Regions from separate parts of the Pseudomonas sp. CCI3.1 genome, predicted to be linked through region 1. Evidence: predicted binding sites of a transcription regulator. Region 1 holds the regulator's gene; each other region holds the start of a gene.
The links. The regulator FliA, encoded in region 1, starts transcription of late flagellar genes. The targets are predictions, from matches to a motif close to CTAAAGTTTNNNNNNNNNNNGCCGNTAA.

Region 1 (9,707 bases):
AGGCCTTGCTGGCTGAGCAGGTACCGGTGCGCGATATCCGCAGTATTGCCGAAGCCGTCGCGAATAATGCCCATAAGAGTCAAGATACTGCCGCTTTGGTTGCCGCTGTACGGGTCGGCTTGTCGCGCGCCATTGTGCAAAGCATTGTAGGAGTTGAGTCTGAGCTGCCTGTGATCACCTTGGAGCCAAGGTTGGAACAAATATTGCTCAATAGTTTGCAGAAGGCCGGACAAGGCCAGGAAGAGGGCGTTTTGCTCGAGCCAAGCATGGCAGAAAAGCTCCAGCGCTCGTTGATTGACGCGGCTCAGCGTCAGGAGATGCAAGGTAATCCAGTGATCCTGTTGGTGGCAGGCCCGGTACGCGCGATGCTTTCGCGCTTTGGCCGTCTGGCGGTGCCCAACCTGCATGTACTGGCTTACCAGGAAATCCCTGACAACAAGCAGGTCACGATCGTTGCGACAGTAGGCCCTAACGGCTGAGGGTTTGGTTTATGCAAGTGAAGCGATTTTTCGCCGCCGATATGCGTCAGGCCATGAAGCTGATCCGTGATGAGCTGGGGGCTGACGCCGCCATCATTGGCAACCGCCGGATTGCCGGGGGCGTTGAGTTGACCGCGGCCCTGGACTACAAGCTGTCCGCGCTGGCACCCCGTGTACCGAACATTGAGCTCGAAGAAGAGCTGCGCAAGACCCAGTCGCGGATTGTCTCGGCCCAGGCCGAGTTGAGTCTGCGCGGTGAGGGCGAGGCGGGCGATAACCGTCAGCTGTTTGCCGGTCTGCCGCTGACCGCCGCCGAGCCATTGATTGAACCGACGCTCGAAGAGCCACCGCGCCCTGCGCCTGCGCCGGCCGCCCCGACGATTGATCAGCGCGCGTTCGACAACATGCGTCATGAGCTCAACGGTTTGCGCGAGTTGCTCGAAGTGCAGCTGGGCTCGCTGGCCTGGAGCCAGTTGCAGGATGCCAAGCCTGCACAAGCCAATCTGTGGCGTCGCCTGCAGCGTATCGGCCTGTCCGGACCGCTGTCCCGAGATCTGCTGGCGCAAGTGGCCGGTATCGAAGAGCCGCGTCAGGCGTGGCGGATGTTGCTGGCGCACTTGGCGCGCATGATTGCCACACCTGAGCTGGAGCCGCTGGAAGAGGGCGGTGTGATCGCGATGGTCGGTCCTGCCGGGATGGGTAAGACCACCACGCTGGCCAAGCTGGCGGCGCGTTATGTGCTCAAGTACGGCGCGCAGAATATCGCGCTGGTGAGCATGGACAGCTTTCGTATTGGCGCTCAGGAGCAACTCAAGACCCTGGGCCGGATTCTTAACGTCCCGGTGACCCACGTGGCCCCCGGTCAGTCGTTGGGCCAGACCCTTGAGCCGCTGGTGCGCAAGCGTGTGGTGCTGGTGGATACTGCTGGCTTGCAAGCCAGCGATCCGGCGTTGCGCCTGCAGCTGGAAAGCCTCGCGGGGCGCGGGATCAAGGCCAGAAATTTTCTGGTATTGGCCACCACCAGCCAGAAACAGGTGCTGACGGCGGCGTACCTCAGTTACAAGCGTTGCGGGCTGGCCGGTTGCATCCTGACCAAACTGGATGAAACGGCGAGCCTGGGCGAAGTGTTGAGCCTGGCGATCAGTAACGCGCTGCCGGTGGCATACCTCACCGATGGTCCACGGATTCCGGACGACCTTCACCTGCCGCGTCGTCACCAGTTGGTGAGTCGCGCAGTGAGTGTGCAAATGCAGGAAGAACCCAGCGAAGAAGCCATGGCCGATATGTTCGCTGATATCTACCACAGCCCTCCCAAGCGGGTAGGTTGAGGTAGTCAAGATTACGTTGCAATGTACCTACATCTGATGGTCTGAAGGTTTTGTTCCATTCGGGAACGGGCAGCCAACGCATGTAGCCGCGTCTAAGTAAGACAAGGTAAAAAAAGATCATGGGCAGCATGCATCCCGTACAGGTGATCGCAGTGACCGGCGGCAAGGGTGGCGTCGGTAAAACTAACGTGTCAGTCAACTTGTCCATCGCCTTGGCCGAGCTGGGCAGGCGCGTTCTGTTGATGGACGCGGACCTTGGGCTGGCGAACGTCGATGTCCTGTTGGGCTTGACCCCAAAATTTACCCTGGCCGATGTGGTCGAGGGGCGTTGCGAGCTGCGCGATGTCTTGCTCCAGGGCCCGGGCGGGATTCGTATCGTGCCCGCGGCCTCGGGCACCCAGAGCATGGTGCACTTGAGCCCGGCGCAACATGCCGGACTGATCCAGGCATTCAGTGACCTCGGCGACAATCTGGATGTGCTGGTGATCGACACCGCGGCCGGGATTGGCGAGTCGGTGGTCAGCTTTGTGCGCGCCGCCCAGGAAGTGCTGCTGGTGGTCTGCGACGAGCCGACGTCGATCACCGATGCCTATGCGCTGATCAAGTTGCTCAACCGCGATTACGGCATGAACCGCTTTCGCGTATTGGCCAACATGGCCCAGAGCCCGCAGGAAGGGCGCAATCTGTTCGCCAAGCTGACCAAGGTCACCGATCGTTTTCTGGATGTGGCCCTGCAGTACGTGGGCGCCGTCCCGTATGACGAATGCGTGCGCAAGGCCGTACAAAAACAGCGGGCCGTCTACGAAGCGTTCCCGCGCTCCAAGTGCTCCCTTGCGTTTAAAGCCATCGCACAGAAAGTTGACACCTGGCCGTTGCCCGCCAACCCCCGCGGGCATCTGGAGTTCTTTGTCGAGCGTCTGGTGCAGCAAGCAGGGGGGCGCTTTTAATGACCGCCAGCGGCTATCGCATGTACAGCAAGGCGTCGCGTGACAGCCAGTACGAGCTGATCGAGCGCTACGCCCCCTTGGTCAAGCGCATCGCCTATCACCTGTTGGCGCGCTTGCCCGCCAGCGTGCAGGTGGACGATCTGATCCAGGCCGGAATGATCGGATTGCTTGAGGTGTCGGGCAAATACGACGCGACCAAGGGCGCGAGTTTTGAGACCTATGCCGGGATTCGCATTCGTGGCGCAATGCTCGATGAAGTGCGAAAAGGCGACTGGGCCCCGCGTTCTGTCCACCGCAATACACGGATGGTCAGTGACGCAATTCGGGTAATTGAAGCAAAAACCGGTTGTGACGCTAAAGATCATGAAGTTGCGGCCGAACTCCAGTTAAGCCTTGATGATTATTACGCCATCTTGAATGACACCCTGGGCAGCCGCCTGTTCAGTTTTGACGACTTGTTGCAGGACGGTGAACACGAAGGGCTGCATGAGGATGGCGCAAGTGCTCACCCGGAGCCGTCGCGTGACCTTGAAGACGAGCGCTTCCAGGGCGCACTGGCCGATGCAATTGCCCATCTGCCCGAGCGTGAGCGACTGGTGTTGGCGCTGTATTACGACGAGGAATTGAACCTCAAGGAAATCGGCGAAGTGCTGGGGGTCAGCGAGTCCCGTGTGAGCCAGTTGCACAGCCAGTGCGCCGCACGACTGCGTGCACGCTTGAGCCAGTGGCGAGCGCACTGACGGGAACACGCGTACTTATTGTGGGAGCGGGCTTGCTCGCGATGGGATCGACACGGTGAATCAGAAAAACCGCGCCGCCAGCATCGCGAGCAAGCTCGCTCCCACAGTCGATTCTGGCGGTGTTTGAAAACGAATTGATTGAATGGCGTGTCCCCAGACCGGACGCGTTTAAGACTGCTTGGAGGTCGAATTGGACAAGAACATGAAAATCCTCATCGTTGATGATTTTTCAACGATGCGGCGGATCATCAAAAACCTGTTGCGTGACCTTGGTTTCACCAACACGGTCGAGGCGGATGACGGCATCACGGCGTTGCCGATCCTCAATCTGGGTCACATCGACTTTTTGGTGACCGACTGGAACATGCCCGGCATGACCGGTATCGAGCTGCTGCGCCACGTGCGTGCAGACGAAAAACTCAAGCACTTGCCGGTGCTGATGGTGACCGCTGAAGCCAAGCGTGAGCAGATCATCGAAGCGGCCCAGGCCGGTGTTAACGGTTATGTGGTCAAGCCGTTCACGGCTATCGCACTCAAAGACAAGATCGAGAAGATCTTTGATCGCATCGGTTGATCGGTTGCCTTGGGGGCGCTATGGAGCATAAAGAATCCACACAGGGCGATTTTGAGTCGACCCTGAAAAAACATGCTCACGAATTGGTCGAAAGCCTTGAAAGAGGTCAGTTTGGCGATGCAGTGCAGCTGATTCACGAACTTAACCAGACCCGTGATCGCGGGTTGTATCGCGAAGTCGGCAAACTGACCCGTGAACTGCACAGTGCGATTGTCAATTTTCATATTGACCCGAGCATGCCGCAAGCCGAAGAAGTGTCGCAGATCACAGACGCCACTGAACGCTTGGCTTATGTTGTGAAACTCACCGAAGCGGCAGCCAATCGCACCATGGATCTGGTGGAAAACAGCACGCCGCTGGTCAACGGCCTGGGGCAGGACGCCAAGGCCTTGAGTGCCGACTGGGGTCGCTTCATGCGCCGTGAAATCGGTGCCGAGGAGTTTCGTGAGCTGGCGCGTCGAGTTGACAGTTTTTTGACGCGTAGTGAAGAGCAAAACCAGGTCGTGTCTGCCAACCTCACTGACATTTTGCTGGCTCAGGATTATCAGGACCTGACCGGTCAGGTTATCAAGCGTGTGACGCAACTGGTCACCGACGTTGAAAGCAACTTGCTCAAGCTGGTGCTGATGGCCAGCCAGGTGGACCGCTTTGCCGGCATCGAACACGACCGTGATGCACTGCGCGCTGAAAATAATTCGCAAAAAAACCAGGCCAAGGGTGAAGGTCCGCAGATTCATGCCGATACACGTAATGACGTCGTATCCGGTCAGGATGATGTTGACGATTTGCTGTCCAGTTTAGGTTTTTAGGACTCGATAGACGTGCGGGCGCTGTTGCCTGGCGTCGCGGGCCTATATCAAGGAGCACGTACATGAGCTTCGGCGCCGATGAAGAAATCCTTCAGGATTTCCTGGTTGAAGCCGGCGAAATTCTGGAGTTGCTGTCCGAACAACTGGTCGAGCTGGAAAGCCGACCGGATGATGCGGATCTGCTCAATGCAATTTTTCGCGGTTTTCATACTGTAAAAGGGGGCGCCGGCTTCCTGCAGCTCCATGAGTTGGTGGAGTGCTGTCACATCGCCGAAAACGTCTTCGACATCCTGCGCAAGGGTGAACGCGGCGTCGACGCGGAGCTGATGGACGTGGTGCTTGAAGCCCTGGATGCGGTCAACGGCATGTTCAGCGAAGTGCGCGAGCGTAGCCCGATCACTGCAGCGACTCCCGAGTTGCTGGCGGCGCTGGCACGTCTTGCCGAGCCTGCAGCCGCGCAAGCAGTTGGTGCACCTGAGCCTGCGCCGGTGTCTGCGGCTGCGGCTGTAGCCCCGGTGACCGATATCACCGACAGCGAGTTTGAGCAGCTGCTGGAGTCCCTCGATGCGGTCAAGGCCGCTGCGGTCGAGCCTGACCCGGAACCGGTGGCGGTGGCAGACATCTCGGCCAGTGACGAAATCAGCGACGCCGAGTTCGAGTTGCTACTTGATCAGTTGCACGGCAAGGGCCAGTTTTCTGCGGATACCGCAGTGGTTGCCCCGGTGCCTGACGAAGTGCCTGCAGCTGCAGCCGAAGTCAGCAATGAAATCACCGACGACGAATTCGAGGCCTTGCTGGATCAGTTGCATGGCAAGGGGGCGTTCAACACCGAAGCGCTGGGCGCTGCGGTCGCCGAGACCGTAGCCACTGCCCAGGAGCCGGCTGGCGACCCGAACCTGATCAGCGATCACGAATTCGAAGCCCTGCTCGATGAGATGCACGGCAAAGGCAAGTTCAGCCCCGACTCGGCAGCGGTAGTCGCTGCGGCTGTACCCGCCAAGCCGGTTGCAGCGGCGCGTCCGGCACCGGCACGGGCGGCAGCTGCACCTTCGGAAAAACCGGTTGCTTCTGAGGCGGAAACCACCGTACGGGTCGATACCGCACGCCTTGACGACATCATGAACATGGTCGGCGAGCTGGTGCTGGTGCGTAACCGTCTGGTGCGCCTGGGCCTGAACAGTCATGACGAAGATATGGCCAAGGCCCTGTCCAATCTCGACGTGGTCACCGCCGACCTGCAAACCGCCGTGATGAAGACCCGCATGCAACCGATCAAAAAAGTATTCGGGCGCTTCCCGCGTCTGGTGCGGGATCTGGCGCGTCAGCTGAAAAAAGAAATCAGCCTGGAACTGGTGGGCGAAGAAACCGATCTGGACAAAAACCTCGTCGAGGCCCTGGCCGATCCGCTGGTCCACTTGGTGCGCAACGCAGTCGACCACGGTTGCGAAACACCGGAAGAACGTGCGGCTGCGGGCAAGCCAAGCTGCGGCCGGGTCATTCTGTCGGCCGAGCAGGAAGGCGACCATATCTTGCTGTCGATCTCCGATGACGGCAAAGGCATGGATGCCAACTTCCTGCGCTCCCTGGCGGTGAAAAAAGGCCTGATGGACAAGGATGCAGCCGATCGCCTGAGCGAAAGCGACTGCTACAACCTGATTTTTGCGCCGGGTTTTTCGACCAAGACCGAGATCAGCGATGTGTCCGGACGTGGCGTGGGCATGGACGTGGTGAAAACCAAGATCGCCCAGCTCAATGGCTCGCTGAGCATCGAGTCGGTCCTGGGGCGTGGCTCTAAAATCGTCATCAAGGTACCCCTGACCCTGGCCATCATGCCGACCCTGATGGTGATGCTGGGCAACCAGGCGTTTGCCTTCCCGCTGGTCAACGTCAACGAAATTTTCCATCTCGACCTGTCGCGCACCAACGTGGTTGACGGTCAGGAAGTGGTGATCGTGCGCGACAAGGCGTTGCCCCTGTTCTATCTCAAGCGCTGGCTGGTGGCGTCTGCCGCCCATGAAGAGCAGCGCGAAGGGCATGTGGTGATTCTGTCGGTCGGGACCCAGCGCATCGGCTTTGTGGTCGATCAGTTGGTCGGCCAGGAAGAAGTGGTGATCAAACCGTTGGGGAAAATGCTCCAGGGTACGCCAGGCATGTCGGGCGCCACCATTACCGGTGATGGCCGTATTGCCTTGATTCTGGATGTTCCGAGCATGCTCAAGCATTACGCATCACGGCGTATTTGATTCTGGTGAGCCGGGGCTTTTACGCCCCGCACCGCCTAACGGAGTGTTTATGGTAGTCAAGGTCCTGGTGGTGGATGATTCCGGTTTTTTCCGCCGCCGCGTCTCGGAAATTCTGTCGGCTGACCCGACGATTCAAGTGATCGGCACCGCCACCAATGGCAAGGAAGCGATTGATCAGGCGCTGGCGCTAAAGCCGGACGTGATCACCATGGATTACGAGATGCCGTTGATGGATGGCATCACGGCTGTGCGCCATATCATGCAACGCTGCCCGACCCCGGTTTTGATGTTTTCCTCGCTGACCCATGAGGGCGCCCGCGTTACTCTCGATGCGCTGGATGCCGGGGCAGTGGATTTTTTACCGAAAAACTTTGAAGACATCTCGCGCAACCCCGAGAAGGTCAAGCAAATGCTGTGCGAAAAGGTTCACAGCATCTCGCGCAGCAACCGTCGACTGTCCAGCTACAGTGCGCCAGCACCAGTGGTTTCAGCTCCTGCCCCGGTGCCTCGGCCTGCGCCCGGCGGTTTTGTGTCATCCGCTCCGACGGCTTCAGTGCGCACCACGCCGATTGCCAGCCGTGGCGCGCCTGCGCCGTCATCCACGTCCGGGGCTCCCAAGCGCAAAGCTTACAAGCTGGTAGCCATCGGTACTTCGACTGGTGGGCCGGTGGCCTTGCAGCGGGTACTGACCCAGTTGCCGGGCAATTTTCCGGCGCCGATCGTGCTGGTGCAGCACATGCCGGCGGCGTTTACCAAGGCGTTTGCCGAGCGTCTGGACAAGCTATGCCGTATCAGCGTCAAGGAAGCCGAAGACGGCGATATCCTGCGCCCCGGCCTGGCCCTGTTGGCGCCGGGTGGCAAGCAGATGATGATTGATGGTCGTGGTGCGGTACGCATCCTGCCGGGCGACGAACGCTTGAACTACAAACCGTGTGTGGACATCACTTTCGGCTCTGCCGCCAAGTCCTTTGGTGACAAAGTTTTGGCGGTGGTCCTGACCGGCATGGGCGCGGATGGCCGTGAAGGTGCCCGGATGCTCAAGCAGGGCGGCAGTCAGGTCTGGGCACAGGACGAAGCCAGTTGCGTGATTTATGGCATGCCGATGGCCATCGTCAAAGCCAACCTGGCCGATGCGGTGTACAGCCTTGATGACATTGGCAAACACCTGGTGGAGGCCTGCCACTGATGGATGTGCTCAGCCTGATTGGCATCATCATGGCGTTTGTCGCGATTATCGGCGGCAACTACCTGGAGGGCGGTCATTTGGGCGCCCTGGCCAATGGTCCGGCAGCCCTGATCGTGCTGGGCGGGACGGTGGGCGCGGCGCTGTTGCAGTCGCCCATGAGTGCGTTCAAGCGGGCGATGCAGACCGTGGTCTGGATCCTGTTCCCGCCGCGTATCGACATGGCGGGCGGTATTGACCGTGTCGTCAACTGGAGCCTGACGGCGCGCAAGGAAGGCTTGCTGGGCCTGGAAGGCGTGGCCGACACCGAGCCCGACAATTATTCGCGCAAAGGCCTGCAATTGCTGGTCGACGGTGTGGAGCCAGAAACGATTCGCAGCGTGCTGGAAGTCGATTACATGACCCAGGAAAGCCGCGATATCGAGGCCGCGAAAGTATTTGAAAGCATGGGCGGTTATGCGCCGACCATCGGCATTATCGGCGCGGTCATGGGCCTGATCCATGTCATGGGCAATCTGGCCGATCCGGGGCAACTGGGCAGCGGTATTGCGGTGGCGTTCGTAGCGACCATTTACGGGGTGGCCAGTGCCAACCTGGTGTTGCTGCCCATCGCCAGCAAGCTCAAGGCCATAGCCATGCGCCAGTCGTTGTACCGCGAGATGCTGCTCGAAGGCATCCTGTCGATTGCCGAAGGTGAGAACCCACGGTCTATCGAACTCAAGCTTCAAGGCTTTACGGGTTAACTATGAGCCGGCGCCGTCGCCCTGCGGATGAACACGTCAATCACGAACGTTGGCTGGTGTCCTACGCGGATTTCATCACCTTGCTGTTTGCTTTTTTCGTGGTCATGTACTCGATTTCTTCGATCAACGAAGGCAAGTATCGGGTCATCTCCCAGGCGCTGGTCGGGGTGTTCAGTGACACCGAGCGCAGCATCAAGCCGGTACCCATAGGTGAAGAGCGCCCGCTGACGATTCCGCCTGCCGAACCGTTGATCAAAGACAGTGAACATACCGACGCCGGCCTTGGGCAAGTACCCGATGACCCGCTCAAGACCATTGCCAATGACATCACCCATGCGTTTGGCGACTTGATCGCGACCAAACAATTGACTGTGCGTGGCAATGAGTTGTGGGTCGAGATCGAACTCAATTCGAGCCTGCTGTTCGGCAGTGGCGACGCGATGCCCAGCAATGCAGCGTTCAACATTATCGACAAGGTGGCGGCGATCCTGAAACCGTTCGAAAACCCGATTCACGTCGAGGGTTTTACCGACGATCTGCCGATCCGCACTGCGCAATACCCTACCAACTGGGAGCTGTCGTCGGCGCGTTCGGCGAGCATCGTGCGGATGCTGGCGATGCAGGGCGTGAACCCCGGGCGTATGGCGTCGGTGGGGTATGG
Region 2 (9,707 bases), 3.2 Mb from region 1:
TGCGCAAATCTAAATATTGTATTCCCATTTATTCATAATGATATTTACAGCTTTACGCGAAAAAACGAACACGAGTCTTATGTTGATTACTTCGACCAGGACGCGGAAGACCATGAACTGACTGATATCATACTCACCAACCTTTCACTTCCGACAGTAACCCAACTTGAGCGAAGCCCAAAAACCTTATTTAGCAAAATCTTTTACAGGCTTGACTCCAAGAGATCGATAAATCCCACTGCTTATTTTGACTACATCTCAAAAATGTATTCCAACGCCCAGGATGCCTTTGTTGAGGCCGACATAATCCCTGATTCTTTCTACACGCACATTGGCTTTTCCTCCCCAGCAGAGTTCAAAAAAATCAGAACTGCCTTTATGTGCATAGGCCAGACCTACATAGATGTATCTATTGTCGTCGACAAATATTTAACGGCCCACGCTTTGCACGATACGCCGCTTGGCAAAAAGCTTTGGCAAGGCTTGGCAATGGAAAAGATGAAATACTCTGAAATCAAACACCACATTCAAAAGCTGTCCAGCGTATCGGATTCAGACTTTGATAAGTTCTCAGAATTCTTTTTCTGTTCCGAAGGTGAACACACCAAAATATCAAACAAATTCCTCCCGCCTTTTTGGCGCATCGAGGATGATGTATATTTCTTACCCGCAGCAATCCCCACTTTACTTGGCGCAAGAAACCTCCTAATTGCAATTCAAAATGATCAGTCCAAGAAAAAGAAATATAAATTTGACAGCATGATTTCCAACCTCTTCGAACCTGAACTATTGAAGAGGGCTGCGAGGCACTTTGAAAGTAATGGGTTGAGTACATGCTTGGAAAAAAAATTTGAAGGCGGCGAGATTGACTTGTTGGTCTACTGCAAAAACTCTCACACTATTCTTACAATCCAAGCTAAAGCCACTCTATACGCTGAGTCTGCCAGAATGGCCAGAAGACTTGACGGCAGAATTGAAGAGGCCGTTAGTCAAACTCTGCGCTTCGACAATCTAACCTTGGAATCCAAAAACCAAATTTACAAAAAAGCATTCCCAAAAATTCAACACCCCGAAAATGTTACCCACCTGCGTGGAGTGCTCACAAACTCTGGTTTCGGTACCACACATGGCTGGCAGCTTTTGAAACAAAATAACATCACACCTATCAACTGCAATATCCTCAAAAATGTTTTGCCAGAATGTAACTCACTATCGGAGATACCAGAAAAAATCCAACAATTTATCGAAACACTAAAAAATGAGTGCGAAATTGTTGAATCTCCGAAAATCTTCGAATTGCCCGACCACACTATCCACCAGAGGCACATTGAAACGCGAAATATGAAGGGCCTATATAATTCCCAATACTGGGGCGAGACCATTATATAGTAAAATCCTAGTTAATCATGTATCGCCGAGATCGCCTTCGGCGATACTTTCTTTACAATACAACAAAAAAAACTTAAACCATTGGGCAGAAGACCTTATGGCTCTGCAATTTAAATACTCCATTTCATGAGTGTCGCGTGCTAAACCGATTTTGATATCGGTTAAGCGAATCTCCAAGGTCGCTCGTGGTCATCCCCGATAAGATGGAAACGATTGAGATTGGCCTAGTGGTAATCGATTTGGAATCGCTTGAAATCCTCGACGAATTCCAGCGTTTCGTCCGACCTCAGATCAACCCTACCCTGACCGATTTCTGCACGAAGCTTACGTCCATTCAACCAGCGGACGTCGACGGTGCCCGAACCCATCAGAAGGTTGGCGAAGAGCTACGAACATCTGCTGCGAGTTATCCAAACGCGGCTTGGGCATCTTGGGGTGACTTTGAGCGCGATGCAGGCGTAGCTGAGTGCCCTTCCCTGCTCGAAGGCTTGCCACATTTCAATGCCAGGAAATGGCATGCCGGCCTATATGACTATCGACCGAAATCACTGACGCGAACGGTAGAGTCGTTGGGCCTGATTTGGCTGGGTACCTATCACCGAGGGATAGACGGTACTAGAAATGTGGCGTCCATCGTGAAGGAGATGCTTAGCTAATTGATGAGCCGGGCCCATTGGGCCGAAGGATCGACCTCCCCGTTGACGTGACTTCATACCACAGCCTAGCGATGGGCAAGCGATGACTCGCACACAGAATGATTTGAACACAACCTCTCCTCTCCCCGCCAACGAGGTCTCCCAGGTGCTGACTGACGTAGCGCTCGGCAAACGCATCATGATGAGAAGCGCTATCCAGTCATGGAATGAGATCTATCACGGCCTCATGCCCGTGGAGATTGATGGCTGGCAGCTCACACTCTTCAACGACTGTGACACCCTGGACTACTGCGAGTACTGCAGATCGCCTGATGGCAGAGTCGGGACACTTGAGCTCTGGCAGCGGGAAGGAGCTGATCCTGTCGACCTACTGGGTGCTTGGGAACGTGAGCAGCTCGAACGTTTACTAGCCGCGCTCTAAGCCCGTACGCAAATAAATCGCTCCGGCTTTTCTAGACACTCTCCAAGCTGCATTTCTCAAGTGTAATCCTTTCTAGTGAAGCGTTATGAAGTCAGCACCAGCCGCTAAAAGCTGATAATCGGTTACTGTCTGGACTAGCGAATCAGCCAATATTTTCAGTTGATCAATTTCCTCTTGTGGGCGGCCTAAAGTTTTAGCCTCACGATAAAGACGCAGAGCTTCTAAGGCCTCTAAGATCAACGGCTCGCCAGCCTCAGTCATTCCCAGAATTGTCCTCTTCATCAATACCCGCCCTCTCAGTAGTCAAATCAGTATAGCGGTTGCCCACTGACAGTCAGCCTCGACCCAGAGCTGTCGCTGGCCAAAGACAGTTATCGGTCACTTGCATGCTTCCTTGCGCAGTAACCTGCCAGTCAGCTCGCGGTATTTACCACACGTAAGCACGAGTCACGTCGGTAACTGGGCGAATGCTTCTGACAGAAACCGGGACACTTTGCGCTCAGCATGGGAGAGGGTTAGCTGATTGGCACCGCTATCAACAAGCCCCTCTAAACCTTGGATTTGCTCTCGCAAAACCTTGAGATCAGAGCCAGGCTAAGAGCGCAATTGAGAGCCCGCGCAGAGCGGGCTTTTGTCGAGAAGGTTCGTTTGTTAACGGTTGAATCGTTCGACCAATGAGTACTGGGTCGTCGCTGTTTGAGTTAATTCTTTGCTGAGCTCTGCCGAGCTTCTTGCTTGTTCAGATGTTTGATCTGCAAGATTTGCGATGGTCGTAATGTTGCGACTAATCTCCTCTGCAACGGCAGTTTGCTCTTCAGTCGCTGCGGCGATCTGGGTGGTCATATCAGTAATGTGAGCTACCGCATCACTAATACCGACCAGTGCCTTGTCAGCTTCTAGTACCCAGGCGACTCCTTCTTCAGCTTGGCGATGTCCATTCTCCATGGTTTTAACAGCACTATTTGACGAGGTTTGAAGCTTGGAGATCAGGCTATGAATTTGGATGGTTGACTGAGTGGTGCGTTGTGCCAACTGACGCACCTCGTCAGCAACAACAGCGAAGCCCCGGCCCATGTCTCCAGCACGTGCAGCTTCGATCGCGGCATTCAAAGCAAGCAAGTTGGTTTGATCGGCAATACCTTTGATGACATCGACAACCGTTCCGATTTCATTGCTGTCTTTAGCTAACTGTGCAACCGCTTGACCAGTCTCTCCGACAACGATCGAGAGGCGTTGGATGGCCTCTCGGGTATCTCGAGCTACATCACGGCCCCGTCCTGTTAGCTCATTGGCTTCTTGAGTAGCGCTAGCGGTTCTCTGAACGTGGGTTGCGACCTCTTGCGTGGTCGCAGCCATCTGACTAACTGCAGCTGACACTTGCTCAGTCTCGACTCGCTGACGTTCAAGTCCGCGCGAGCTATCTGAGGCGAGGTTATCCGACCTTTCAGCCAGACCAGTGAGCTGCTCTGCGGTGTCTTGCAAACGAGTAAGGCAAGTCTTGAGCCTCGATGTCTGGCTCACAAATGCGGTTTCAAGCCGCGCCTGTGGGCCGCGCTCATCGCTATACATCTGTGCAATTAACTGATCCGAGGTTGTGGGGTCAGCCATTTTCAACAGATGCAGCGCCCCTTGATTTTTCTGACGCGAAACAATCACCCCGAAGAGAACAGATATTAATACCGCCAAGGTTAATGCCAGAGAAGTACTGAAAAATACTCCCCCTAAGGAGCCCACTAGCCCCATAGCCAAAAGTGGTAGCCAGTCCATGAGGACAGGTTGCCATTTGTCACTGCTGGGGATAGCCGACTTGCCTAGGTTTAGGCGATTGTAAAGGTTCTCTGCGCGTCGAATTTGATCGGTCGTAGGCTTAACCCTGACTGATTCATAACCAATTACCTGGCTGCCCTCGAAAATTGGAGTGACATAAGCATTCACCCAGTAATGGTCGCCACTGCTAGTTCGGTTCTTTACGATCCCCATCCAAGGTTGGCCCTGTTTGAGAGCGCCCCACATATGAGCAAATATGGCAGAGGGGACATCGGGATGTCGGACGATATTTTGGGGCGCGCCTATAAGATCTGACTTATTGAAACCGCTGATCTCGACAAAAGCATCATTGCAATACGTAATGACACCTCGTGCATCAGTTGTAGAAATAAGTTTTTGTTGCGCTCCCAAGGCAATCTCGCGCTGCGTGACCGGTTGATTGTTTCTCATTTAGATAGATCCCTTGCCCTGTGTAAAGGGTATCGGCAGCTAATATGAAAAGCTTAATAAGTATTACCATAGGGTATTTTGCACCTAGTAATCCGTCTGCGCTCGGAATGCGACCCATTGGCAACAACGAACAAGCTGCCACCAAACTCTATGAGTGCCCCATCGTTTCAACACGACCAAGGTATAAAACAGCTCCAATAAATAGCCGTTCCGTATAGGCTAAAACTTTCCTTGATAAATAAAATCTTCGCTTACTTTATTCAAGCCACTTTACCTTACCGCCAAACACTACGAGTCATTTGTCGACAGCGTCGTAACCTGCGAAGCGTCATCATTACCACAAGCAGAACAGACCCTATTACGACCAGCTTGTTTTGCACAGTAAAGCGCATCATCCGCTCTAACAACTAACTTACTTGGGGTATCTCCCGAGGGCAGCGCGAATGCTACACCCATGCTAACAGTCACCCGAACTAGATCTTTACTTGTTGAAATCTTTGCACATTCAATCGCCAGCCGTAACTTCTCTGCAACACCGACGGCGCTTGCCCCATCCGTACATGGGAGGATCACACCAAACTCCTCCCCCCCTAACCGCCCAAAACTATCATGTGCTCGAAGTTCGGCGCAACACACAGCAACCACCTGTTTCAGAACAATATCTCCAATCGGATGCCCATACGTATCATTTACCTGCTTGAAATGATCAATATCAATCAATATCAAGCTTAACTTCGTACCGCAGGATTCTGAATCCCTGAACTCCTTCTCAAGGACTTCTAAAAAATGGCTCCTGCTCAGTGCGCCAGTTAAAATATCAACATTTACAAGTTCCCGAAGAGTTTTGTGAGCCTGCTTGAGGGCTTTTGCATCCTTCAAATGCTGCCACACGGTGGAATATATCAACAAAGCAAAAGACAGTAGCAATATCGTGACAGCACTTGCACAAAAAATTAGCACTCTATAACGCTTACCAGATGACATCAAATAATCTTCAGGTGAAAGCTGAACAAGAACAACCAAACCAGCGTCTTCTAAGCGACGGTATGCGGTCAAGCTCTCAGACCCATCGAATGCACTAACTCCTCTATACAGCCCTTCAGGCACCGCTTCCTTACCAAAATATGGCGCACTTTCCGAAAGCAATAACTCGTCAACATTAATAGTACCGCTATCCTTTGACGCTACTGCACGAGGAACACGATCCATACCTACAAGAGCAATCAAACCATGAGCCCCGACATTAATTTTTTTATAGAAATCTGAAAAGAAATACATAGGAATTGACACTACCACGACCCCAGAGAAACTATCACCTTCAATTATTGGCCGAGTGAACTGTATAGACCAAACACCAGAAACCCGGCCAAACACGGGCTTACTAATAAACAACTTATCTATTGATGGATTATCACGATGCACGCGAAAATGATCGCGACCACTAAGATCTACCGCACCCAAGGCTGGGGCTAGCGACGAATAAACTAGCATCCCCTCCGGAGAAATCAGCGCAACTTGAGCAACCATGCTCCCATAAAGTACAAGTTCCTCTTTAACTATGCGCCCAAAATCATTTCGATCTTTAACAGCATGCTCACGCAAATCTTGAGTTAAAGTATCTATAAAACGAACCACGCTTTGAACGTGCACATCGAATGCAACGGCAAGATTCATAGCATCACTACCCGCAGCTTTTTCTACCAAAACGTTCTCTTGATCAAGCCAAGCATGGAGCGTGCCCCACATAGGCACGAGCGTGATCAATAGAAACGCGATGGCTGCTAAGCCCGCTTTCGTTTTGGTAGCACGATGCTGGTACAATCTGAACCTCCATTACTGACCAACAGCCATTAAGATAACTATTCAGATTAGTGACATAATTCAACATACCTAGACACCTGATCATCAGCTAATCAAAGCATCTGACTAGACCTTAAAAACAGAGCAATATAATAGACTTACTACAACCACCAACCCTTTAGCCTAGAGCAATCATAGTACAAAAACCCGAACTATAGACTGAGACTTAAGGGGCAAGCTCCTTATAGCGCTTTGTTTGGTTAGATCAACTAAACGGTTTAAAACTAAAGATAGCACATCCAAAACATGTTGATTCGATCACTCCTTTTTTTACTTGCCGATACTTCCTGGGTAGGTTTTCAGGGCGATCAGCCCATGGTCGCCGACGATTCGTCTTGCACGAGCTCGGTCAAGTTGGGCTCTATGGGCGCAATAAACCACGCCGCAGTTGTGGTCAGTCACAACCAGTTGTGGCGTTGACATCGCGCGGGACTGACAGCCCAGATCAGCAGCAAAGCGGTCACGAAGGCGTGCTTGTTTGGTTTTTCAATCGGTCAGCTTTGGCAGTCAGATTCTGCGCGAGGGTCGAGTTGGGTATTGGAATTTGCAGCATAGTCCGGATCGTTCAATCAAAAGCTAAACGCCATCAGCTAAAATTTTATTCGGTTCCAGGCCAGCAAGAATCGCTCAGCGAAAATGAAGACTTGTGAATCGCTCAGCTCGGACATCAAATATTCATTGGCCGGAAATACGTGTTATCGATCTGGTCAGCAGGTTTGAGAGTCTGACTGTGCTCCCAGTATCGTGTCCACGGTTTCAGCCTAATCGGGTCGTGCGCTACGTTCTAATAGGTTAAACAAGTACATTCCGGCCAACATGGCCAATACGAATATGATGATTTGGCCGTGCCCTGTAAGCAGAATTGTTAACGCTGGCCCAGGGCAGATCCCCGCAAGCCCCCAACCTATACCGAACAACAGGCTGCCGCCAATCAAGCGGGAATCCAACTCCCTTTTCATTGGAAACTGCATCGGGGCACCCAACAAGGATTGTTTGTTTTTGCGCGCCCAACTCAAGGGAATAATCGCCACCGCGATGGCCCCCCCCATCACCAGTGCAAGTGATGGATCCCAGGCCCCGGCCAAATCAAGAAAAGCTAATACTTTGGCGGGATTCGCCATGCCTGCCAGGAGAAGACCAAGGCCGAAGATCAGTCCTGCAAAAAAGGCGGTCAACTTGATCATTTTCATGCTCCCACCACATGACGGATGATGTACACCGTTGCAAAGCCAGCAAACATAAAGCACATCGTTGCCGTGATGGATCGTGCTGAGAGTCGAGAGATCCCGCAAACGCCATGGCCGCTTGTACAACCAGATCCGTAACGAGTACCCACTCCGACAAGCAAGCCCGCAATGATCAGCGTCGGCCACCCTGCCTTAATCTCGATCTCTGGCATTACGGTAAACGCTCTCCACAACAACGGAGAAATCAGTAGACCAAGAAGAAATAACGCCTTCTCACTCCAACCCTCACTATCGAATCGCAGCACGCTTCCAAGCAGTCCACTGATGCCGGCGATGCGTCCATTCGCGAGAACAAACAAGCTAGCAGCCAGCCCTATCAAGGCGCCTCCAGCTAATGAAGTCCAAGGCGTGAAGTTGATCCAATCAATGCTCATTTTGCATCTCCTGCATATAAGTGCTGGTAAAAGACATGGATTTCAAAGGTGTCACCTGAGATTCTGAGCTCCCCCTAAAGGCGATCAAAGACCCTGTCGAGACCCGTGTAGGATTTCAGCCCCTGAATCCGCCCCGGCTCTCCTAGAGATATCGAAGCCTCAAAAGGACACAAGATGAGGCAAGGCTCGATCAGTCCGCTTTTGGCTGGTTGCCGCATTTCAGGAGGGGCATCTCTAGGCGAATAGTGATTGCTGAACACCTCAGAAACCCGGGGCGAATAATATTGACCCTCTGGGTATCGCAAAAATTACCGTACGCAGTTACTCAAAGTGGTTACAACGCATAACGTAAGTCAGCCACGAAGCTTGATCCGAGTCACCGGATGTGATGTGGTGGCCGATACAGAAAGACTATTCCCATTCGCCAACTATGGCGCTCGCGACTTTTATTTTTCCAGCATCACGAGGTTTCATGCAGATTGAGTTACAGGAGATTAGCGACCACCTCTATCGTTTCGCTCCTTTTGATGCCCTGCCAAAGGAGTCGGTAGACGCCATCGCTCGGCGAATTGAAGTGAGTTATTTCAAAGCCGGCAGTGACATTCTTGAAGCCGGTGCGACCATTCAGGATCTGCATTATGTTCGTAGTGGTGCGGTGGAGATTTACCGGCGTAATGGTGAGCTCTATGACCGTCTCGTCGAAGGTGACCTATTCGGTCAGGCAGGTCTGTTACGTAGCAACAAGGTACGCTTTCCCGCCCGAGCGTTGGAAGATAGCCTGATCTATTACATCCCTGCCGACGTTTTCGCTGACCTTTGTGCGCAACATGATGCTTTCGCTGACTTCGTTGAAGCAGAGGGAAACTCGAGACTCAAAACTGCTGTTGAAGCTCAGGGGCGTGCTAGTGAGCTTATTCAGCTCAAATGTCGCGCACTTATCTCACGTCCCTTGGTGTGGGTCACGTCAGATATCTCTGTCGGCGGCGCTGCAAAAATCATGACTGAGCAAAGTGTATCCTGCGTTCTAGTCATGTCTCCAGCAGGTTTAAAGACAGCTGAAATAGAAGGGATCGTCACAGATAGAGACCTTCGCACGCGATTTGTTGCAGTGGGCCTAAACGCTGACGAAACTCGTGCCAGCGACATTATGACAGTCGATCCGGTTGTAATTGGCTCCGATGATTCAGTGTTTGAAGCCATGCTTGTGATGTTGCGCCGCAATATTCATCACTTGCCGGTTGTGCACGATGGTAATCCAATTGGCCTTATAAACCTGTCGGATATCATCAGGTACGAATCGCATAGCAGTTTGTACTTGGTTAACAGAATCTCTAACCAGACCTCAGTTGAAGGTCTGAGATCACTTTTACGTGACCTGCGAGGAACCTATATCCGCATGGTGCGTGACGGGGCTACTGCGCACATGATCGGAAGCGCGATTTCAGGTATTGGCCGTGCCTTTACCCAGCGTTTGCTTGAGCTGGCCGAGAAAAAGTTAGGCCCGCCTCCAGTGCCTTACTGCTTTATGGTTTTGGGATCAATG
Region 3 (9,707 bases), 480 kb from region 1:
ATTAATTCGTACAGTCATACAACTTCTGCTTTGTTTGAAACCCGCACCGAACAGCCCCCGGTTATTGTGGTGGGTCATCCGGACAATAAAGGGTATTCAATATTAGTGGACAGTTTGTCTGAACAGCGCTGCCCTGTAATCTGTGTTGAAAGTTATACCCAGTTGCAAGCGCATGTGTTCAATCAAGCCACCCTGGTGTTTGTATGTGTCAGCGGTTTTTCAGTTCAACTGCTAAATGCCGAGACTGAAAACTTCATTCGTCATGCGCGCCATATAAGTGTGGTTCCGGTCGTGGAGTACGCCGAGCAGGAACGTGCAACCGCGCTGCTTGAAAGAGGGTGCGTGGACTACCTGCTGGCGCCGTTCAGTGCCACCCAGATCAAGGCGTTGCTGCAACGCCATGCGGCGGCTGCCACTGCCCAGGAAAGCTTTGTGTCGTGTTCGGCTGCGGGGCGCCGTCTGCTGGCGATGGCCCAGCGGGTGGCCGTGACCCGCGCGCCGATCCTGATTACCGGTGAAACCGGCACCGGCAAAGAAATGATGGCGCGCTACATTCACCGTTTTGCCTCCGGCGACAATGCCCCGTTTGTGGCGGTCAATTGTGCTGCCATCCCCGAGCAGATGCTCGAATCCCTGTTGTTCGGTCATGAACGCGGCGCCTTTACCGGCGCAGTGACGGCCCAGTGCGGCAAGTTTGAAATGGCCAATGGCGGCACCTTGCTGCTGGACGAAATCGGCGAGCTGCCCCTGGGACTGCAGGCCAAACTGTTGCGCGTGTTGCAGGAACAAAAGGTGGAGCGTCTGGGCGGGCACAAGGAAATCGCCCTGGACGTACGCATTATTGCCGCGACCAACCGTGACCTGAGCGAAGAGGTGGCCCAGGGGCGCTTTCGCGCCGACCTGATGTTTCGTCTGGACGTGCTGCCTTTGCACATCAGCCCGTTGCGCGAGCGCCAGGACGATGTGCTGGCCCTTGCCCGGCGGTTTATCAGGCGCTACGCCCCCCAGGAAGATGCCGATTGCCTGCTTACCGAACAGGCCTGCCAGGCGCTCTTGCAGCATGACTGGCCGGGCAATGTGCGCGAACTGGAAAACACCCTGCAACGGGCGCTGATCCTGCGCAAAGGGCTGTTCATCCAGCCGCAGGACCTGGGGCTGGCCGCCACGGCTGCCTGCGCCAGCCCGCTGCCGCTGCTCGAAGTCGAGCCCAGTGACGGCAAGGCCGCGTTGCGGGCCACCGGCAAGTGGGCCGAGTACCAGCATGTGCTGGACACCATCCGCAAATTCGACGGCCATAAAAGTAAGGCGGCGCACAGCCTGGGCATGACCCCCCGCGCCTTGCGCTATCGACTGAGTGCCATGCGCGAACAAGGAATATCGATGCCGGCTTTCTGAGTCTGTCCGTTCACCTTCACCCGATATTCCAACCCCCAGTGGAGCAATACCCATGAGTTCGATTTTGAGTGTCCAGCAAAACATGCTGGGCCAGATGGAGCAGGCCAAAGGCCTGGTGCAAAACCCGATGATCCAGCCCGCAGTCCTGTTCGAGCAAACGGCCAGCGGCGGTATCGGTACGGCGTTCGAACAGGCCATGCGCTCGGTAGACGCCCAGCAACATGTGGCGGGCAAGGCGATGGCCGCCGTCGACAGTGGCCAGAGCGATGATCTGGCCGGGGCGATGATCGAAAGTCAGAAAGCCAGTGTGGCATTCAGTGCCTTGCTGCAAGTGCGCAACAAATTGACCACGGCATTTGATGACGTGATGAGAATGCCGCTGTAACCGACCAGTGAGTGCTGAACGTGCTGCAAACAATCAACGATAAACTCAAGCCGCTGCTGGGCGGGGTCAAGCTTGACCCGCGTCTGGGGCTGGGGCTTATGGCCGGGCTGGCAGGCCTGCTGGCCCTCGCCGTGGTGTTTTACCTGTGGCGCGATCAAGGCGCCATGCGCTCGCTGTACGGTGCCGGGGAAGCGTACCCCGCCGCCGACGTGATGCAGGTGCTCGATGCCGACAAGATCGCCTATCAGCTGCACCCCCAGAGCGGGCAGATTCTGGTACGCGAAGCCGACCTGGGCCGCGCGCGCATGCTGCTCAGTGCCAAGGGCGTGCAGGTCGCCGTGCCCGCCGGGTACGACCTGTTCGACAAGGACGAGCCGCTGGGCACCAGCCAGTTTGTCCAGGACGTGCGCCTCAAGCGCAGCCTGGAAGGCGAACTGGCCCGTACCATCATGGCCCTCAAGGGTATCGACAATGCCCGGGTACACCTGGCCCTGCAGGAAAGCAGCTCGTTTGTGGTGAGCAACCGTGAGCCGGCCAAGGCTTCGGTGATGTTGCAGATGAGCCCGGGAGCCAAACTGACGCCGGAGCAGGTGGGCGCCATCGTCAACCTGGTGGCCAACAGTGTGCCCAAGCTGCAAGGCAAGGATGTGAGCGTTGTCGACCAGTACGGCGCGCTGTTGTCCCGCGGGCTCAACACCAGTGGCGCCCCGGCGCAGAGTTGGCAGTTGGTCGAGGAGTACCAGCAAAAAACCTCGGGCAATGTTGAACAGGTGCTTGCCCCCATCCTGGGCCACGGCAACTACCGAATCAGCGTCACGGCTGATATCGACTTCAGTCAGAAAGAAGAAACCGTTCAAGCTTTTGGCGACACCCCGCGCCTGCGCAATGAGGTGTTGCAGGATGAAAGCGTTCTGGACCAGTTGGCCCTGGGGGTTCCGGGTTCGCTGAGCAATCGCCCGCTGGCACCACCCGCCAAACCGGCGCCGGGCACTACGGCCAACACCGCCAACACGAGCACCGACAAGGGGGCGACGTCGATCCGCAAGGAATCCAATCGCAAGCTCGATTACGACCAGAGCGTCACCCACGTCAAATACTCGCCGTTCAGTCTGCGCAGCCAGAGCATTGCCGTGGTGTTGAACGGCACCGCCGAGGCAGATGGCGGCTGGTCGCCGCAAGCCCGCGCCGACCTGGAAACCATGCTCAAGAGCGCGGTGGGCTTTAACAGCAGTCGCGGCGACGTGCTGACCCTGAGTGTGTTCCCGTTTGCCGCAGCCGACATGTCAATCGAGCAACCGCTGTGGTGGCAGGACGACAAGCTGCATGAGCTGGTCAAAATAGGCCTGTTTGGCCTGATCAGCCTGTTGTTGCTGCTGATGGTGGTGCGCCCGGCACTGTCTCGCCTTATGGGTCGCAAGGAGCAGGGGCTGGTGCCGATGGCCGATGCCGAGCTGGCACTGGGCAATGAGCATGCCTTGACGAAGATCGCCGAGAGCAATGAGGACTCAGGCCGGGTGTCGGTACTGGGCGGATTGAATCCGCTGTCTGAAATTTGTCTCCCGGCACCGGGCTCGGGACTGGAACTGCAAATCGAGCATTTGCAGATGTTGGCTAAAAACGACCCCGAACGCGTGTCGGAAGTGATCAAACAGTGGATAGGCCGCAATGAAAACCATCTCAACACCTCCCTCTGATGCCCTGCAGGGAGTTAATGCCCGTACGGCGCAGAGCCGCACCATGAACTCCCTTGAGCAAGCCTCGATCCTGATGCTGAGTATGGGTGACAGTGTTTCGGCAGGGGTGCTGCGTCACTTTTCACGTGAGGAAATCGTGCTGATCAGCCAGGCAATGGCGCGCCTGAGCAACGTCAAGCAGCCGATGGTTTCCGAGGTGATAAGCCGCTTTTTCGACGATTACAAAGAGCAAAGCAGCATCAAGGGCGCTTCACGCAGCTACCTGTCGGGCATGCTGGGCAAGGCCTTGGGCAGTGACATTACCCGTAGCCTGCTGGACAGCATCTACGGCGAGGAAATCCGCGCCAAGATGGTCAAGCTCGAATGGGTCGACCCCAAGCAGTTCGCCACGCTGATTGCCAAGGAGCATGCGCAGATGCAAGCGGTGTTCCTGGCCTTCCTGCCTCCGGGCATGGCCGGTGAAGTGCTGGAGAGCATGCCGACCTGGCGTCAGGACGAGTTGCTGTACCGCATTGCCAACCTCAGTGAGATCAACGGTGATGTGATCAAGGAGCTGGAGCAACTGATCGACCGCAGCCTGTCAGTGCTCTCGACCCAGGGTTCGCAAGTGCGCGGGGTCAAGCAGGCGGCCGACATCCTCAATCGTTACAAGGGCAACCGCGACCAGATGTTCGAGCTGTTGCGTGCCCAGGACACCTCCCTGGTGGAGCGCATTGAAGATGAGATGTATGACTTCTTTATCCTCTCGCGCCAGAGTGAGGAAGTGTTGCAGGCATTGTTGGAGGCCATCCCCCTGAGTGAGTGGGTGGTAGCGCTCAAGGGCGCGGAACCTGCCCTGGTCAAGGCGATCCAGGGCGCCATGCCCCGTCGCCAGATGCAGCAGATGGAAGCATTGAACCGTCGACAGGGCCCGGTGCCCATGAGCCGGGTCGAGCAGGTACGCAAAGAAATCATGGCGGTGGTGCGGGAGTTGGCAACCGAAGGCGGCCTTGCGGTACAGCTGTTCCGTGAACAGACCGTAGAGTGAGGAGTGCGCTGTGTCGATCAACGTACTGAAGGGCAAGACCCGAGACTGGCGCCCCTACCGTTTTCCACCGTTACCGGAGGCTTTGGCGCCGGAGTGGAAAAACGATCCGATTGCCCTGCAACGCGCCATCGCGGACGGCTTTCAGGAAGGCAATGAAAAGGGCTATCTGGAAGGCCTTGTCCAGGGCGAGGAGCATGGCCGCCAGCAAGGTTATGACGCTGGCCGTGAGCAGGGCTTAGAGGAAGGCCAGGAGCAGGGCCGCCAGCAGGGGCGAGCGTCTTTTGACCTGGCCAGTGCGCCGCTGGAAGCCGTCAACCGGCAACTGCAAAGCTTTTTGGCGAGCTTTGAAAACAGCCGTCGCCAGGAGCTGCTGGCCTTGGTCAAAAAGGTCTCGGAGCAAGTGATTCGCTGCGAACTGACCCTGAACCCCACCCAATTGCTGACCCTGGCGGAAGAGGCTCTGTCGACCATGCCGCTGGAGGCGGTGAATGTGCACATCAACCTGCATCCCCAGGAGTTTGCACGGATCAAGGATCTGGTGCCCGAGCGCGCCGCAAGCTGGCGGCTGGTGGCGAACGAAACGCTGGCGCTGGGGGAGTGCCGCATCGTGACGCCCCAGGCCGAAGTGGACGTGGGCTGCCAGCAGCGTCTGGATGCCTGCGTCGCGACCCTGTCCGAGCATATGAACCTGAGCGAGGAGTAAGGCGTGTACAAACCTTTTGTACTGGATGAGGCGCTGCGTTCACTGGATACCGTGCAACTGGCCAAGGTCAGCGGGCGGCTGGTGCGCATGTCCGGCATTTTGCTCGAAAGCCTGGGTTGCCATCGGGTGACCGGGCAGCGGTGTTATGTGGAGCAGGCTGACGGGGAGATGCTCGATGCCCAGGTGGTGGGCTTCAATCGGGATATCACCTACTTGATGCCGTTCAAAAAACCGGTGGGGCTGAGTTCGGGGTCGCGGGTGTTTGCCGCCAGGCAGGAAGAGGCCTTGCACATCGACGAGTCGTGGTTAGGGCGAGTGATCAATGGTCTGGGCGAACCGATGGACGATCTGGGCAAGCTCAGCGGGCGCGACACCCTGCAAGTCGAGTTGCCCAGGGTCAACCCGCTCAAGCGCCAACCGGTGAGCGAGCCGCTGGATGTGGGCGTACGGGCGATCAATGGCCTGCTGACCCTGGGTAAGGGCCAGCGCGTAGGGCTGTTTGCCGGCAGCGGGGTGGGCAAGAGTGTGTTGCTGGGCATGATCACGCGCCAGACCGAGGCACAGGTGGTAGTGGTTGGCCTGATTGGCGAGCGGGGCCGCGAGGTGCAGGAGTTTATCCAGCACTCCCTGGGTCCTGAAGGCCTGCGCAAGGCCGTGGTGGTGGTGGCCCCGGCCAACGAATCGCCGTTGATGCGACTCAAGGCCGCCGAGTTGTGCCACAGCATTGCGGCGTATTACCGCGACCAGGGCAAGCATGTGCTGCTGTTGATCGACTCCCTGACCCGCTATGCCATGGCCCAGCGTGAAATCGCCCTGGCTCTGGGCGAACCCCCTGCCACCAAGGGCTATCCGCCTTCGGTCTTCGGCATGCTGCCGGAGCTGGTCGAGAGTGCGGGCAACGGGGAAAGCAGCAGTGGCAGCCTGAGTGCGATCTACACCGTGCTGGCCGAAGGCGATGACCAACAGGATCCGATCGTGGACTGTGCCCGGGCCATTCTCGACGGCCATATCGTGTTGTCGCGCAAGCTTGCGGATGTGGGGCACTACCCGGCGATCGACGTGGCGGCCTCGGTGAGTCGCTGCATGAGTCAGGTGGCCGGGCGCCAACACCTGGGGGCGGCCCGTACGTTCAAGGAGTACAGCAGCACCTATGAGGGTATCAAGGACCTGATCCCGCTGGGTGGCTACACCCCGGGTATGGACCCGGTGACGGATCGTGCAGTCAAGCTGGCACCCAATATCGAGCGGTTCCTGCGTCAGGATGTCGGGGTCGGCGCACCGTTGAACCTGTGCATCGACACGTTGCAGAGCATCGTCAAATGACCGGTCGTGAAACAACGCTGCTTGTGTGTGGGAGCGGGCTTGCTCGCGATGGTCTTCAGGGCGCCGCATTGACTCAGCCAGTACGCGTCATCGTTGACGATCATCGCGAGCAAGCCCGCTCCCACAGAAGCAAAAATCGCTTGAGTGAACGGGGCATGCAGCCATGAAAAACCGCATCAACATGCTCAACCGCCTGGCCCAATTGCGCGGAGTCCAGGCGCGCCAGGTCATGGGCCGGGTCGGATACCAGCAGAACCTGTGCGACCGCTATCGCAACAACATTGCCGGGTTGACCCGACTGTGCGGCTTTACCAGCGCCACGACCACACCCTTGCAGCGCCACAACCAGCAACAGTACAAGGCGACGTTGCATGCCATGATCAATTTGCAGGTGCGCGAGCTGAAACTGGCCGAGCAGACCCTCAAACGCATCCAGGACGAGTTGCAGCACGTGGTGCGCCAGGAGCAGGTGCTGGTCCAGGTTATCGAGGACAAGATGCGCCAGTGGCAGGCGACCCTGGCGCAACAGGAGCAGAAAATCCAGGACGGTCTGGCGAGCCAGACCTGGTGGCGCAACAAGGCGCAGGAAGTGTTTGGCTGATTTTTTGCCTTTTGTCCTTAAGCGGTTCGCCAAAGGGTCGCCTTTACACCGTATTACCCGTTCTGGAACCCATCATGGAAATCACTCGACAGCCTGTTATCAGCATCAGCCAGCCATCCGAGCTCGCCGCGTCCGGCAGCAGCGAGCGCAGCACGGGCGGTCCTGTGGCCCCGATCAGCGCACCGGCGCCGGTCAAGCCGGGCCTGGAACGCATCCAGTCGGCGCTGGGGCAATTGCCGCAAGTGGACCTGGACAAAGTCGCGCAACTCAAGGCCGCCCTGGCCGCCGGTGAGCTGAGCAGCGACAGCGCCACGCTGGCCGGGGCCATGCTGACCTATCACCGGGGCGAGCGGTGAGCCAGCGCGAGCAGTTGCTCAAGGTTATCGAGCAGGATGTGCACGATGATCTGACTGGGTTTACACGGCTGCACGGGTGCATGAGCCATCTGCAAGTGGCCTTGATGGCCCGCGAGTGTGACGCCATCACCACGGCCAATGAGCAGATCTCGGCGTTGATGGATGCCGCCGGTGCCCGTGCCCGGCGCCGCAGCCGGGTGCTTGAGGTGTTTCACCTGGGCACCGACACCCATGCGATGCAAAGCCTGATCGACCTGTACCCCCCCGATCGGCGCGCGACCCTGGTGCGCGCCTGGAAAACCCTGATCGTCAGTGTCGAGCGTTGCCGAGACCTCAATGAGCGCAACGGCAAGTTGCTGGCCATGCACAGCGAGATTTTTCAGCAGTTGGCCCGTCACGACAGTGCCCAGGTGTATTCCCCTTCGCTTTGACCCGGTGCGTGCACAGCCAACACCGGGTGCCTGCCCCCCAATCGTTTACCGCCACGTTGCCCTCAAGGGATTAATCAACTGTCCGTTCAGGTCGCCTTCAACAAACAGGCCCTGACGATTAAGTGTGGGCGACAGGGCGGAAACGCACCTTCCACCCGGGGCTGAGAAAACCCGCGATGGGGAAGGTGAGTTTCTCGGTAATTTTATAAAAACCATTATAAATCAATAGGTTAAATGTTGGCATAGGCTTTGCTAACTACCTTGGATAGGAGAGATTAGACATGGCAATTGATACCAACTACATCCAGACCCAGGCCAAGATTCTTGCTGAATATGAAGTTCAGCGTGAACTGGCCCAGGCCCAGCGCAACGAGACCAAATACAAGGCACAGCTGGCGGCCGTGACGACTCTGGATACTGCGCTCAAGGCGCTCGGTTCAGCGGTCAAGGGGCTCAAGGGCACCGACAAGAGCATGCTGATCAACCAGGCGGTGTTCAGCAAGGAAGGCATGGCCAGTGCCACCCTCGGCCCCAGCGCCAAGGAAGGCAGCTACCAGTTTTTTGTCGAGCAACTGGCCAGCCGTCATCAGGTTGCACTCGGAGGCCTGGGTACCGATGCGGCATCCAGCGGCACGTTCTACATCAAGCAGAACGGCGAGGAATTTGCCGTGGACCTGAGCGCGGGCGACAGCAATGGCGACGGCAGCCTGTCCCAGGAAGAGCTGGCGGCGGCTATCAATGCCCACCCTGACAACAAGGGCGTAAAGGCCACGCTGGTACGCAGCGGCGGCGAAGTGACGATGGTACTGAGCGCCGAGGAAACCGGCGAAGCCAACCGCATTGAATTACGCACCGATGCCACTGGCAGTGCCCTGGAAGCCAGCCTGGGCAACCGGCAGGAACTGTCCAAGGGCCAGGACGCGATTGTGTACCTGGGTGCTGACGCCAGCGGCATGAAGTTGCAACAGGGCTCCAACACATTCAAGGACATGATCGACGGCGTCAGTCTGACTTTCAGCAAGGTGCATCAGGCCGGTGACGAGCCGCTGACCGTGAACATCAGCCGTGACCAGAGCGCCACCAACAGCAAGCTCAATGAATTTATCTCGGCGATCAATACGTTGTTCGCCACCTTCGACACGCTGACTTCGGCGGGGGGAGAAAAGGGCGGACGCGGGCCTCTGGCTGGCGACTCGGGCATCCGTGCGGTCGAGTCGATGGTCAACAACGTGCTGCGTACCCAGTTCAACGGCATCACCCTGATGGAATTCGGCATTTTGGCGGATTCCAGCGGCAAGTTGAAAGTCGATACCAAGGCGTTTGAAAAGATGCTCGACGCCAACCCGGATGCTTTTGAACAGCTCTTTTCCGGCAAGGGAAACATGATCGACAGCATGGACAAGAGCCTGGCGGTTTACACCAGCTCCAGCACCGGAGCGATGAAGGCCCGCAAGGACAACCTCAACAGCATGCTGCAGAAAGTCGAAGTCAAGTTCGACGAACTGGAGAACAAGTACCAGAACCACTACCAGCGTTACCTCAAGCAATACACCCAATTGGCGCAGGTCATGGCGTCGATGGAGCAAACCTTCAGCATGTTTGGATGATTTTGAAAAATGAATGATAGCTATGACGGGTACCGCGCAGTCGACCTTGAAGTCCGTGTGTGTGCCGCTTCGCCGTATGAACTGGTGCTGGTGATGTTCGATGGTCTGCTCGATGAACTGAGCAGGGCACGCGGGCACATCGAGGCCAGCCATTACGAACTCAAGGGCCAATCGCTGGAAAAGTG

Region 2: RGV06_RS20960 (methyl-accepting chemotaxis protein) is a predicted target of FliA. The motif match lies at 4,713-4,740, and genes of this name have one in related genera.
Region 3: fliD (flagellar filament capping protein FliD) is a predicted target of FliA. The motif match lies at 7,954-7,981, and genes of this name have one in related genera.

The regions. Positions count from the first base shown of each region.
Region 1 is NZ_JAVIWO010000001.1:1,399,944-1,409,650, reverse strand. It holds gene flhA (flagellar biosynthesis protein FlhA) at 1-479, shown strand, start outside; gene flhF (flagellar biosynthesis protein FlhF) at 491-1,807, shown strand; gene fleN (flagellar synthesis regulator FleN) at 1,927-2,754, shown strand; gene fliA (RNA polymerase sigma factor FliA) at 2,754-3,494, shown strand; gene RGV06_RS06415 (chemotaxis response regulator CheY) at 3,697-4,068, shown strand; gene RGV06_RS06410 (protein phosphatase CheZ) at 4,089-4,877, shown strand; gene RGV06_RS06405 (chemotaxis protein CheA) at 4,940-7,120, shown strand; gene RGV06_RS06400 (protein-glutamate methylesterase/protein-glutamine glutaminase) at 7,170-8,306, shown strand; gene RGV06_RS06395 (flagellar motor protein) at 8,306-9,046, shown strand; gene motD (flagellar motor protein MotD) at 9,049-9,707, shown strand, end outside.
Region 2 is NZ_JAVIWO010000001.1:4,557,987-4,567,693, reverse strand. It holds gene RGV06_RS20980 (hypothetical protein) at 1-1,389, shown strand, start outside; gene RGV06_RS20975 (3'-5' exonuclease) at 1,593-2,045, shown strand; gene RGV06_RS20970 (hypothetical protein) at 2,128-2,466, shown strand; gene RGV06_RS20965 (hypothetical protein) at 2,539-2,748, opposite strand; gene RGV06_RS20960 (methyl-accepting chemotaxis protein) at 3,118-4,683, opposite strand; gene RGV06_RS20955 (diguanylate cyclase) at 4,972-6,504, opposite strand; gene RGV06_RS20950 (DUF6691 family protein) at 7,305-7,727, opposite strand; gene RGV06_RS20945 (YeeE/YedE family protein) at 7,730-8,164, opposite strand; gene RGV06_RS20940 (DUF294 nucleotidyltransferase-like domain-containing protein) at 8,637-9,707, shown strand, end outside.
Region 3 is NZ_JAVIWO010000001.1:921,109-930,815, reverse strand. It holds gene RGV06_RS04135 (sigma 54-interacting transcriptional regulator) at 1-1,395, shown strand, start outside; gene RGV06_RS04130 (flagellar hook-basal body complex protein FliE) at 1,448-1,780, shown strand; gene fliF (flagellar basal-body MS-ring/collar protein FliF) at 1,801-3,474, shown strand; gene RGV06_RS04120 (FliG C-terminal domain-containing protein) at 3,446-4,501, shown strand; gene fliH (flagellar assembly protein FliH) at 4,512-5,204, shown strand; gene fliI (flagellar protein export ATPase FliI) at 5,208-6,527, shown strand; gene RGV06_RS04105 (flagellar FliJ family protein) at 6,691-7,128, shown strand; gene flgM (flagellar biosynthesis anti-sigma factor FlgM) at 7,203-7,484, shown strand; gene flgN (flagellar export chaperone FlgN) at 7,481-7,915, shown strand; gene fliD (flagellar filament capping protein FliD) at 8,197-9,522, shown strand; gene fliS (flagellar export chaperone FliS) at 9,532-9,707, shown strand, end outside.